DNA from 3 places in the Pseudomonas sp. SP16.1 genome. Region 3 is predicted to be linked to each of the others. Evidence: predicted binding sites of a transcription regulator. Region 3 holds the regulator's gene; each other region holds the start of a gene.

Region 1 (4,150 bases), 130 kb from region 3:
CGGCCTGGCTGTTCTGCACTTCGCCGATGGTCTCGCGCACCACCTGCTTGGCCAGGCAGGCGCATTTGCCGCACTGGCTGGCGATGCCGAGGGTGTTGCGCACTTCACGATAGCTGCAGCAGCCCTCGTAGACCGCATCGCGGATTTGCGTATCGGTGACACCTTCACAGAGGCAGACGTACATAAGCAAGGCTCGTCTTGGTGATACTGTTCGATGGGTCGGATACTAATGTTAATGAGAATGCTTGTCAAAGATCGATTGCGAATGCTCGCAGCGCCTGACGAACGGTTCGGCCGCCAGTAGGAGGCGGGCAGAAAAAAACCGGCATGCGCCGGTTTTTTCATGGGATCGATTGCGGCGCGGACGCTTACTGGTCGAACTCGTCCCAGCCGCCCATTTCCTTCCAGCGGTTGACGATGCCGCAGAACAGCTCGGCGGTCTTCTCGGTGTCGTAGCGCGCCGAATGTGCCTCCTTGCCGTCGAACTCGATACCGGCGGTCTGGCAGGCCTTGGCCAGCACCGTCTGGCCGTAGGCGAGTCCGGCCAGGGTAGCGGTATCGAAGCTGGAGAAGGGGTGGAATGGATTTCGCTTGATGCCGCAGCGCGCTACGGCGGCGTTGAGGAAACCCAGGTCGAAGCTGCTGTTGTGGCCGACCAGGATGGCGCGCTTGCAGCCGGCCGATTTGATCGACTTGCGAATGCTCTTGAAGATCTCGCCGAGGGCATGTTCCTCGCCCACCGCCATGCGCAGGGGATGATCCAGCTTGATCCCGGTGAATTCCAGAGCCGCCGCCTCGATGTTGGCGCCCTCGAACGGCTCGATGCGGAAGAAGTGGGTGTGATCCGGGTACAGAAAGCCGCTCTCGTCCATGGCGATGGTGGTGGCGGCGATCTCCAGCAGGGCGTCGGTGGCGCAGTTGAAACCGCCGGTCTCGACGTCCACCACCACCGGCAGGTAGCCGCGAAAGCGCGCCGCCATGGGCGTGCGCGGGCCGGACGGCAGGCTGGGCTGCAGTTCGTCCTCGTAATGCTCTTCGCTCACGCCTGGTCCTCCAGCAGCTTCCAGCGCAGTGTTTCGCCGGCGCGCAGGGGCACCACCGTCTGCTCGCCCAGCGGCAGGCTGGCCGGCGCGGTCCAGTCCTGGCGCACCAGGGTGATCGAGTCGCTGTTGCGCGGCAGGCCGTAGAAATCCGGGCCGTAGCAGCTGGCGAAACCTTCCAGCTTGCCCAGCGCGCCACGCTGCTCGAAGGCCTCGGCATACAGCTCGATGGCGGCATAGGCGGTGTAGCAGCCGGCGCAGCCGCAGGCAGCCTCCTTGGCGTGCCTGGCGTGCGGCGCCGAGTCGGTGCCGAGGAAGAACTTGGCGTTGCCGCTGGTGGCGGCGTCGAGCAGCGCTTCCTGGTGCAGGTTGCGCTTGAGGATCGGCAGGCAGTAGAAGTGCGGGCGGATGCCGCCGACCAGCATGTGGTTGCGGTTGTACAGCAGGTGATGGGCGGTGATGGTGGCGCCGACGTTGGCCGGCGCGGCCTCGACGAACTGCACCGCATCGCGGGTGGTGATGTGCTCGAACACCACTTTGAGTGTCGGGAAACGCTCGACCACGCGGGTCAGGTGCTCGTCGATGAAGGCTTTTTCGCGATCGAACACGTCGATCTCGCTGCGCGTCACCTCGCCGTGCACCAGCAACAGCATGCCAACTTCGGCCATGGCCTGCAGCGCCGGGAAGATCTTGTCGATGCTGGTCACGCCCGAGTCGGAATTGGTGGTGGCGCCGGCCGGATAGAGCTTGGCGGCATGGACGAAGCCGCTGGCCTTGGCCGCGCGCACGTCCTCGGGGCTGGTGTTGTCGGTGAGGTAGAGCACCATCAGCGGCTCGAAGCGGCTGCCGGCCGGGCGCGCGGCCAGGATGCGCTGGCGGTAGGCATCGGCCTCGGTGGCGTTGCGTACCGGCGGTACCAGGTTGGGCATGATGATGGCGCGGGCGAAGGTGCGCGCGACGTCGCCGACGGTGTGCGGCAGCACCGCGCCATCGCGCAGGTGAATGTGCCAGTCATCGGGGCGCAGAAGGGTCAGACGGTCGGACATGGGGGCTTCCAGGCGGGTAAAACGTGAGCGGAATGCTACCGGAAACCGCCGGAAAATGCGCTGTGGGTGATGGCCTGCAGGGCTGCGGGTGACAGCCAGCAGGACTGTGGAGGTAGGCGCGTACTTCACCCGGGTACCCTGCTTCGGCCTATCTCCTGCATCCATGCGGTCGTACTCGCGATGGGCGGCCGCCGCGCTCGCCATGATCGCGAATAAAGCGCAGCGTTGCCCGTTTGCCCCTACAGTTTTTCGCACGGGTACCGATACCTAGGGGGAACACGTTTTCATCGGAGCCGATCGTGCGTGCGTCCCATTTTCTCCTGATCAGCCTGCTGGCCGGCTTGCCCCTGTGCCTGCCGGCGCACGCCGTCAGTTTCCAGACACGGCTGGAAAAAGTGCAGTGGACGGTCGAGGGCGACAAGTTCGAGTGCCGGCTCAGCCAGCCGATCAGCAACTTCGGCAGCGGCGAGTTCGTGCGCCGCGCCGGCGAGCAGGTGACCTTCCGCCTCAAGGTCCGCGAGCGCTGGCTCGGCGCGGGTTCCGCGACGCTGCTGGCGGCGGCTGCGCCCTGGCAGCCGGGGCGCGGCGATATCAATCTGGGCGTGGTCAGCGTCGGCAACGGCGAGGTGCCGTTCAACAGTTCGCAGGAGCAGGGCGCACGCCTGCTCACCGGACTTCTCGAGGGGCGCAGCCCACTGGTGCGTCACCGTACCCTCAATGGCGGCGAGAGCCTCGAGGTGCGCCTGCTGCCGGTGAAGTTCCACAAGGCCTACGACGACTACCTGGCCTGCACGGCCAAGCTGCTGCCGGTCAACTTCGAGCAGATTCGCCAGGCGCAGGTCGGTTTTCCCGGCGGTGGCGTCGAGCTGGATGCCATGGCCCGCGCCAAGCTCGACATCGTGCTCGACTTCATCAAGGCCGACCCAACGGTCAACAGCGTCCAGATCGACGGCCACGCCGACAACAGCGGCAATCGCCTGACCAACCGCGACCTGTCGCGCCGCCGCGCCTTGGCCGTTCAGGAGTATCTGGTAGCCGGCGGCGTGCCGGTCGAGCAGATCACCCTGCGTTTTCATGGCGAGCGCTATCCGCTGGTGCCCAACAACAGCGAGGCCAATCGCGCCAAGAACCGCCGCGCCACCCTGCGCCTGGAACGCGTGCCGCCGGCCGAGGTCGCGCCGCCGAGCACGACGCCTGACACTGCGCCGAGCGCCCCGGTCGATCCGCCCGGCAGCACGCCGTCCTGAGCCCTGTTGGCGTCGCTTCGTCCACTCTACCTGTCGCACCCCTGTAAATCGGCCGGCAGGGCCAGTAGAATCACTGGTTTTACCGTACAACCCGTGGAGTGATGGCATGGCGGACGTCAAAAAGGTAGTTCTGGCCTATTCCGGTGGCCTGGACACCTCGGTGATCCTCAAGTGGCTGCAAGATACCTACAACTGTGAAGTAGTGACCTTCACCGCCGATCTCGGCCAGGGCGAAGAGGTCGAGCCGGCCCGCGCCAAGGCCCAGGCCCTGGGCGTCAAGGAAATCTACATCGACGACCTGCGCGAAGAGTTCGTCCGCGACTTCGTCTATCCGATGTTCCGCGCCAACACCCTCTACGAAGGTGAGTACCTGCTGGGTACCTCCATCGCCCGTCCGCTGATCGCCAAGCGCCTGATCGAGATCGCCAACGAGACCGGCGCCGACGCCATTTCCCACGGCGCCACCGGCAAGGGCAACGACCAGGTGCGCTTCGAGCTGGGCGCCTATGCGCTGAAGCCGGGCGTCAAGGTCATAGCGCCGTGGCGCGAGTGGGACCTGCTGTCGCGCGAGAAGCTGATGGACTACGCCGAGAAGCACGCCATTCCGATCGAGCGCCACGGCAAGAAGAAGTCGCCGTACTCCATGGACGCCAACCTGCTGCACATCTCCTACGAGGGCGGTGTGCTGGAAGACACCTGGACCGAACACGAAGAAGACATGTGGCGCTGGACCAAGTCGCCGGAAGCGGCGCCGGACACCCCCACCTACATCGAGCTGAGCTACCAGGCCGGTGACATCGTCGCCATCGACGGCAAG
Region 2 (4,150 bases), 280 kb from region 3:
TCCGATGGCTACGGCGATCTGGTCGAGCGGGTCGGCACCCTGACCGCCCAGGCACGCCTGGACGGCGAGGCGACCACGGCGATTCTCAAGCAGGCCACCGACAACCGCGATGCGCTGTCGGGGGTCAACCTGGACGAAGAGGCGGCCAACCTGATCAAGTTCGAGCAGTACTACAACGCCTCGGCGCAGATCATTCAAGTTGCCCGCAGTTTGTTCGATACCTTGATCAATACCTTCAGATAGATACGCGCGATTTTATCCGTGCGCAGAACAATCCCCCCTCCCTCCGGGAGAGGGCTAGGGTGAGGACCGGCCAGACACGGGCCCTACCCGCATTGCCACAAGAGGCCAGAGCATGCGCATCTCCACCATCCAGGCGTTCAACAACGGGGTTTCCGGCCTGCAGCGCAACTACGCCAACGCCATCCGCACCCAGGAACAGATCAGCACCGGCAACCGCATCCTCACCCCGGCGGACGACCCGGTGGCCTCGGTGCGCCTGCTGCAACTCGAGCAGCAGCAGTCGGTGCTGAGCCAGTACCAGGCCAACCTGACAGCGGCGAAGAACAGCCTGACTCAGGAGGAGGTGACCCTGGGTTCGGTCAACACCGTGTTGCAGCGGGTACGCGAGCTGGCGGTGCAGGCCGGCAATGGCGCGCTCAGCCAGACCGACCGCCAGTCCATAGCCGCCGAGCTGGGGCAGCGCGAGGAGGAACTGCTGGCGCTGATGAACACCCGCAACGCCCGCGGCGAATACCTGTTCGCCGGCTTCCAGGGCAAGACCCAACCCTATCTGCGCACGGCCGACGGCAGCTATCTGTACCAGGGCGACGACGGCCAGCGCAAACTGCAGATCGCCAGCTCCTTGGAGCTGCCGATCAGCGACAGCGGCCGGGCGATCTTCGACAGCGGCCGCAATGCCGCGCGCCTGAGCATCGGTGGCAATCCGGCGGCGCCGGCTGCGCCCGTCGTCAGCGGCGCGCTGGTCGATGATGAGGTGGCCTTCGCCAGCTTCCCTGCCGGCGGCATTCGCCTCGACTTCAACGACCCGGCCGACCCGCTGGCCTATACCCTGACCCCGGTGGACGAGAACGGGGTGGATGGCACGCCGGTCAGCCGACGTCTGGTGGAGGGGCAGGACAGCCTGGTGCAGTACGGCGGCGTGGCCTTCCATGTCAACGGCGTACCGCCCGCCGGCACGAGCTACACCGTGCAGCCGCCGGACAGCGACCCCGCCACTGCACCTGCCAACAAGGTCGGCATCCTCAATACGATTGCGACTCTGCGCCAGGCGCTGGAAGACGCGGCCGATAGCGGGGAGGGCAATCGCCAGGTGCGCGATGCGGTGGCGCTGGGCCTCACCAATCTGGACAACAATATGGTGGCCCTGGATCAGGTGCGCGGGCAGATCGGCGCGCGGCTCAATGTGGTGGAAACCTCGCTGACCGACAATGAGGACGTCACCCTGGTCAACAAGTCGGTGCAGGCCGAACTGCGCGAACTGGACTACGCCGAGGCGCTGTCGCGCCTGGCCTTCCAGTCGGTGATCCTCGAGGCGGCGCAGCAGAGCTACGTGAAGATCGCCGGGCTCAACCTGTTCAATCAGCTGCGCTGACGGGTTTGCGGCGCTGGGTGTAGGAGCGGATTTATCCGCGAAGCTGTTCCCGGCCCACTTCGCGGGGCGTGATTCCAGGCTACGAATGTCGACTGTAGGAGCCCCGCTCCGGGGCGAAGCTTTTGTTATTTGCGCCGTCTGCCCGAGTGGATTCGCCGCGGGGCGCGGCTCCTACAGCATGGGCAAACCGCTTGATTGAGTGGTATCAGCCCGGGGCTACCGTTTTTCGCAGCAGCCAATCGCCATCCAGCCCGACAACCCTTTGGCGAACCCTCTGCATCGATCCGGACATCCCCATAACCAGCTGTTTTAAAACACAAAAAAAAAATCCACAAAAAACTCGAAAAAAGCCTAAAGCCATCACCGGGGGCGCCGATACAAATCACGAATGCGAAGTAACTGGGTGCCTGAGCAAGGCGACCGCCCAAGCGCTCGCAGCACCCGGCTCATCTGAGTACCAGCCCATTGGAGGCAACACCATGGCCCTTACCGTCAATACCAACATTGCGTCCCTGAACACTCAGCGCAACCTGAACTCCTCGTCCAAGGCGCTGGATACTTCCCTGCAGCGTCTGTCCACCGGTTCGCGCATCAATTCCGCCAAGGACGACGCCGCCGGCCTGCAGATCTCCAACCGTCTGACTAGCCAGATCAATGGCTTGAACGTTGCGGTGCGCAACGCCAACGACGGTATCTCCCTGGCGCAGACCGCCGAAGGCGCCCTGCAGCAGTCGACCAATATCCTGCAGCGTATGCGTGACCTGTCCCTGCAGTCGGCCAACGGCAGTAACTCTACGACCGAACGCCAGGCTTTGAATCAGGAAGTGGCGCAACTTAAGGAAGAGCTGAATCGTATTGCCGATACCACCACTTTTGGTGGTCAGAAGCTTATGAATGGTGAGTTCGGCACTAAATTGTTCCAGGTCGGTTCCAATGCCAACGAGACCATCGGTGTTGCCATCAACTCTGCCCGTGCTTCGGATGTTGGTGCCAATCGTGTGAATCTGGCAGGTTCCGGTGTGGGGCAGATAATTGCTCCTGTTGCAGATTTGACTGCTGGGCCATCTGTATCGGGGCTTGGTGCTGCTAGTGCTACTTTGACCGTCACGGGCTCTGCGGGCTCTGAGACGACTGCCGAGATTGCGGCTGATTCGTCGGCGGCAGATGTGGCCTCTGCGGTCAACGGCATCACCGGTAGTACTGGGGTGACTGCTGATGCGCGGACCGTGGTCAAGCTCTCCGCACTCAGCGATGCCGGCTCCGTAAGTTTCAGCTTGACCGGCAAGGATGGAACTGCAACCACCGTTAGCGCTGTCGTTGCCAACAAGGATGACCTGCGCGACCTCGCAACCTCCATCAATACGCAAAGCTCTACCACCGGCATCAGCGCCGCCATCTCCGAGGATAGGAAGAGCATCACCCTGACCAACGAGAACGGCGATAATATCGAGATTGCGAACTTCGCCGTTGACACTGATGGGGACGGCACTGCTGATGCAGCGACTGTCGCTGTCGAGAATATGGATTACGAAGGAAAATCCTTTGCCACTCCGGAAACTGCGACGCTTACCAGTGCTGGCACTGATAGCACCATCATTACCGGTAACGTCCGCATGGATAGCAGCTCGTCTTTTCAGGTGAGTGGCGCCAACGCTGCCACGATCCTGGCCGGAACAACCGACAGCCTGTCTTCACTGGCCAAGGTTTCCGACGTTGATATCAGCACGGCCGATGGTGCTCAAAGCGCTATTGCGGTGATCGACGCGGCCATCGCCGGTATCGACAGGAATCGTGCGGCTCTCGGTGCCGTGCAGAATCGCTTTGAGAACACCATCTCCAACCTGCAGAACATCTCGGAAAACGTATCGGCTGCCCGCGGCCGTATCCAGGACACCGACTTCGCCGCCGAAACCGCCAACCTGAGCAAAAACCAGGTGCTGCAACAGGCCGGTACCGCGATCCTGGCCCAGGCCAACCAGCTGCCGCAGGCGGTCCTCAGCCTGCTGCGTTAAGCTTGAGGCTGGTTGCTGTGAACCACGGGGAGTAGCGCTTGCGCTACTCCCCGCTTTGCCATTTGAGGTGAAGTTATGGAAATCAATCTGCTTGGCGGTATTCCCAAGCCGGCATCTGTCGGTGCGTCGCGCAGCGACGCGGGCGCGTCTGTCTCGGCGCAAAAAGCGCCGGAGGATCGTCAACCTGCATTGCAATCGCAAGAGATCGGGCGTCAGCCGGTGGAGGAGGCGGTATCCAGCATCCGCGAATTTGCCCAGAGCATTCAGCGCAACCTGAATTTCAGCCTGGACGACTCGACCGGGCGGGTGGTGGTCAAGGTGACCGACGGCGTATCGGGCGAGGTCATTCGTCAGATTCCCTCTGAAGAAGCGCTGCGTCTGGCCGAAACCCTGGATGAGGTACGTAGCCTGCTGTTCAACGCCCAGGCCTGAGCGCATGGCTGGTACGTTTATTGCTGATTCTGCGCGTTGGCGTGGTGTTCGCGTCAACCCATTGGCGAGGTGGAACTTATGGCTGGCATAA
Region 3 (4,150 bases):
CCCAATCCCGCCCTGGAGGCCGAGCTGCGCAAGACCCAGGCGCGCATCGCCAGCGCCCAGGCCGAGCTGGCCACCCGCGCCGAGCAGGACGCCGGCAAGGATCGCCAGCTGTTCGCCAATGAATCGCTGGTGGCGCCGGAGCTGCCGGTGACCCCGGTCAAGCCGCAGCGACCGGCAGCCGAGCCCGCGCCGACGCAGCCCGGGGTCGATCCGTACGCGCTGGACGCCATGCGCTTCGAGCTCAACGGCCTGCGCGAGCTGATCGAAGTGCAACTGGGCTCCATCGCCTGGGGGCAGCTGCAGAACCGTCGTCCGCAGCAGGCCAACCTCTGGCGCCGCCTGCAGCGCATGGGCCTGCCCGCCGATCTGGCGCAGGCGCTGCTGAACAAGGTCGCCGACGTCGCCGAGCCGCGCCAGGCCTGGCGCATGCTGCTGGCCCACCTGGCGCATGCGATCAAGACGCCGCAGGTCGAGCCGCTCGAGGAGGGCGGGGTTATCGCCCTGGTCGGTCCGGCCGGCATGGGCAAGACCACCACCCTGGCCAAGCTGGCCGCCCGTTATGTGCTCAAGCACGGCGCGCAGCAGGTCGCCCTGGTCAGCATGGACAGCTACCGCATCGGTGCGCAGGAGCAGCTCAAGACCCTGGGCCGCATCCTCGGCGTGTCGGTGACCCAGGTCGATCCCGGCCAGTCGCTGCTGCAGGCGCTTGCGCCGCTGGCGAAGAAGCGCGTGGTGCTGATCGACACCGCAGGGCTGCCGAGCAGCGACCCGGCGCTGCGCCTGCAGCTGGACAGCCTGGCGGGGCGCGGCATCCAGGCGAAGAACTATCTGGTGCTGGCGGCCACCAGCCAGAACCAGGTGCTCAAGGCCGCCTACCATAGTTACAAGCGCTGCGGCCTGGCAGGCTGCATACTGACCAAGCTGGACGAGGCGGCGAGCCTTGGCGAGGTTTTGGCTCTGGCTATAGGCCAGCATCTGCCGGTAGCCTATGTCACCGACGGCCCGCGGATTCCGGACGACCTGCAGGTGCCGCGCAGCCATCAGCTGGTCAGCCGTGCGGTGGGCCTGCAGGCTGCCGACGAGCCGAGCGAGGACGCCATGGCGCAGCTGTTCGCCGGCCTCTACCAGAACCCGGCGCGGCGCGCCGGCTGAAGACGACGAGAATGTGACAGCCACCGGCGGCAAGCCGCCGGAGTGAACGGCCGAAGGGCCAAGTCGAAGTTAGACAAGGTGTGTAAGACATGGGTATGCATCCCGTACAGGTGATCGCGGTGACCGGCGGCAAGGGTGGCGTCGGCAAGACCAATGTGTCGGTGAATCTATCGATGGCCCTGGCCGACCTCGGTCGCCGGGTGATGCTGATGGACGCCGACCTCGGTCTGGCCAACGTCGACGTCCTGCTGGGGCTCGCGCCCAAGCGCACCCTGGCCGACGTGATCGCCGGCGAATGCGATCTGCGCGACGTGCTGCTGCAGGGGCCGGGCGGGATCCGCATCGTGCCGGCGGCCTCCGGCACGCAGAGCATGGTCAACCTCTCGCCGATGCAGCATGCCGGGCTGATCCAGGCGTTCAGCGAGATCGGCGAGAACCTCGACGTGCTGGTGATCGACACCGCCGCCGGCATCGGCGATGCGGTGGTGAGTTTCGTGCGCGCCGCCCAGGAGATCCTCGTGGTGGTATGCGACGAGCCCACTTCGATCACCGACGCCTACGCGCTGATCAAGCTGCTCAATCGCGATCACGGCATCAGCCGCTTCCGCGTCCTGGCCAACATGGCACATAGCCCCCAGGAAGGGCGCAACCTCTTTGCTAAGCTGACCAAGGTCACCGATCGTTTCCTCGATGTCGCCCTGCAGTATGTCGGCGCCGTGCCCTACGACGAGTGCGTGCGCAAGGCCGTGCAGAAGCAGCGCGCCGTCTACGAAGCCTTCCCGCGATCCAAGTGCGCTCTGGCGTTCAAGGCGATAGCCCAAAAGGTCGATAGCTGGCCGCTGCCGGCCAACCCCCGCGGCCATCTGGAGTTTTTCGTCGAGCGTCTGGTGCAGCAACCGACGGCAGACAGCGCCGTATGACAGCAGCTTCTGGACTTCGTATGTACAACAAGGCGCAGGCACGGGACTCCCAGCACCAGTTGATCGAGCGCTATGCGCCGCTGGTCAAGCGTATCGCCTATCACCTGCTGGCCCGTCTGCCGGCCAGCGTGCAGGTCGACGACCTGATCCAGGCGGGCATGATCGGCCTGCTCGAGGCCTCGCGTAAGTACGACGCCGGCAAGGGTGCCAGCTTCGAGACCTTTGCCGGCATCCGCATCCGTGGCGCCATGCTCGACGAGGTGCGCAAGGGCGACTGGGCGCCGCGTTCGGTGCACCGCAACAGCCGCATGGTCAGCGACGCGATCCGCGCGGTGGAGGCCAGAACCGGACGCGACGCTAAAGATCAGGAGGTTGCGGCCGAACTCCAATTGAGTCTCGAGGATTACTACGGCATCCTTGGCGACACTTTGGGCAGCCGCCTGTTCAGTTTCGACGACCTGATGCAGGACGGCGAGCACGGCGCTCTGCACGAAGACGCCGGGCATTCCCCGCCCGAACCATCGCGGGACCTCGAAGACGAACGTTTCCAGAAGGCACTGGCAGAGGCCATCGCCGGCCTGCCGGAGCGCGAACGTCTGGTGCTGGCGCTGTATTACGATGAAGAGCTGAATTTGAAGGAGATCGGTGAAGTGCTGGGGGTCAGCGAGTCGCGCGTCAGTCAGTTGCACAGCCAGTGCGCAGCGCGTCTGCGCGCGCGCCTGGGTGAGTGGCGCGCCAGCTGAAGCCTGGCTGCTCGGCCGGTTTCACGATTAAAGGACGTCATTGCGAGCGCAATGCGTTTGGGACTGTACGGAGGTCGACTTGGACAAGAACATGAAAATCCTCATCGTTGACGATTTCTCGACGATGCGACGGATCATCAAGAACCTCTTGCGGGACTTGGGTTTCACCAACACCGCCGAGGCCGACGACGGCACTTCGGCCTTGCCGATGCTGCAGAGCGGCAGCTTCGACTTCCTGGTGACCGACTGGAACATGCCCGGCATGACCGGCATCGACCTGCTGCGCGCGGTGCGCGCCGACGAACGGCTCAAGCACCTGCCGGTGCTGATGGTTACCGCTGAAGCCAAGCGTGACCAGATCATCGAGGCTGCCCAGGCCGGGGTGAACGGCTATGTGGTCAAGCCCTTCACTGCCCAGGTGCTGAAGGAAAAGATCGAGAAGATCTTCGAGCGGGTAAACGGCTGATGTCAGCCGCGAGGGTGCTATGGAACACGATGACTCCACGCTGGGTGACCTCGAGTCGACCCTGAAAACCAATGCCCGCGAGTTGGTCGACAGCCTGGAAAAAGGCGACTTCGGCGCCGCGGTGCAACTGATCAACGAACTGAACAAGGTCCGCGACCACGGCCTGTATCACGAAGTCGGCAAGCTCACCCGTGAGCTGCACAACGCCATCGTCAATTTCCAGATCGATCCGCGCATGCCGCACGCCCAGGAGCTGTCGCAGATCGCCGATGCCACCGAGCGTCTCAACTACGTCGTGACCATGACCGAACGGGCGGCCAACCGCATCATGGACCTGGTCGAGCAGAGCGCGCCGCTGGTCAACGATCTCGGCGACGAGGCGCAGAGCCTGAGCGCCGAATGGGGCCGCTTCATGCGTCGTGAGATGGGCGCCGACGGTTTCCGCGAGCTGGCCAAGCGCATCGAGCTCTTTCTCGCCCGCAGCGAGCGCGACAGCGGCAAGCTGTCCGGGCACCTCAACGACATCCTGCTGGCGCAGGACTATCAGGACCTGACCGGCCAGGTGATCAAGCGCGTCACTCAACTGGTCACCGAGGTGGAAAGCAACCTGCTCAAGCTGGTGCTGATGGCCAGTCAGGTCGACCGCTTCGCCGGCATTCAGCACGACCACGACGCGCTGCGCGCCGAACAGGAAACGCTAAAAGAGCCATCTCGGGGTGAAGGTCCGCAGATTCATGCCGATAAGCGTGATGACGTCGCCTCCAGTCAGGACGATGTCGACGACCTGCTGTCCAGTCTTGGATTCTAAGGAGTTCCCCCCCTATGAGCTTCGGCGCCGATGAAGAAATCCTCCAGGACTTCCTGGTAGA

What was found. The regulator FliA, encoded in region 3, starts transcription of late flagellar genes. The targets are predictions, from matches to a motif close to CTAAAGTTTNNNNNNNNNNNGCCGNTAA.
Region 1: a site for FliA is predicted at 2,326-2,353, ahead of ACUTAF_RS12610 (flagellar protein MotY). Genes of this name have one in related genera too.
Region 2: a site for FliA is predicted at 1,967-1,994, ahead of ACUTAF_RS13290 (flagellin). Genes of this name have one in related genera too.

What each region holds. Positions count from the first base shown of each region.
Region 1 is NZ_JBQYFZ010000001.1:2,608,652-2,612,801, reverse strand. Features, by position in the region: gene ACUTAF_RS12625 (bacterioferritin-associated ferredoxin) at 1-184, opposite strand, end outside; gene rnt (ribonuclease T) at 369-980, opposite strand; gene pyrC (dihydroorotase) at 1,040-2,086, opposite strand; gene ACUTAF_RS12610 (flagellar protein MotY) at 2,386-3,333, shown strand; gene ACUTAF_RS12605 (argininosuccinate synthase) at 3,440-4,150, shown strand, end outside.
Region 2 is NZ_JBQYFZ010000001.1:2,753,976-2,758,125, reverse strand. Features, by position in the region: gene flgK (flagellar hook-associated protein FlgK) at 1-243, shown strand, start outside; gene flgL (flagellar hook-associated protein FlgL) at 356-1,615, shown strand; gene ACUTAF_RS13290 (flagellin) at 2,095-3,627, shown strand; gene ACUTAF_RS13285 (flagellar protein FlaG) at 3,703-4,059, shown strand; gene fliD (flagellar filament capping protein FliD) at 4,138-4,150, shown strand, end outside.
Region 3 is NZ_JBQYFZ010000001.1:2,475,066-2,479,215, reverse strand. Features, by position in the region: gene flhF (flagellar biosynthesis protein FlhF) at 1-1,152, shown strand, start outside; gene fleN (flagellar synthesis regulator FleN) at 1,242-2,072, shown strand; gene fliA (RNA polymerase sigma factor FliA) at 2,069-2,815, shown strand; gene ACUTAF_RS12000 (chemotaxis response regulator CheY) at 2,907-3,281, shown strand; gene ACUTAF_RS11995 (protein phosphatase CheZ) at 3,301-4,089, shown strand; gene ACUTAF_RS11990 (chemotaxis protein CheA) at 4,104-4,150, shown strand, end outside.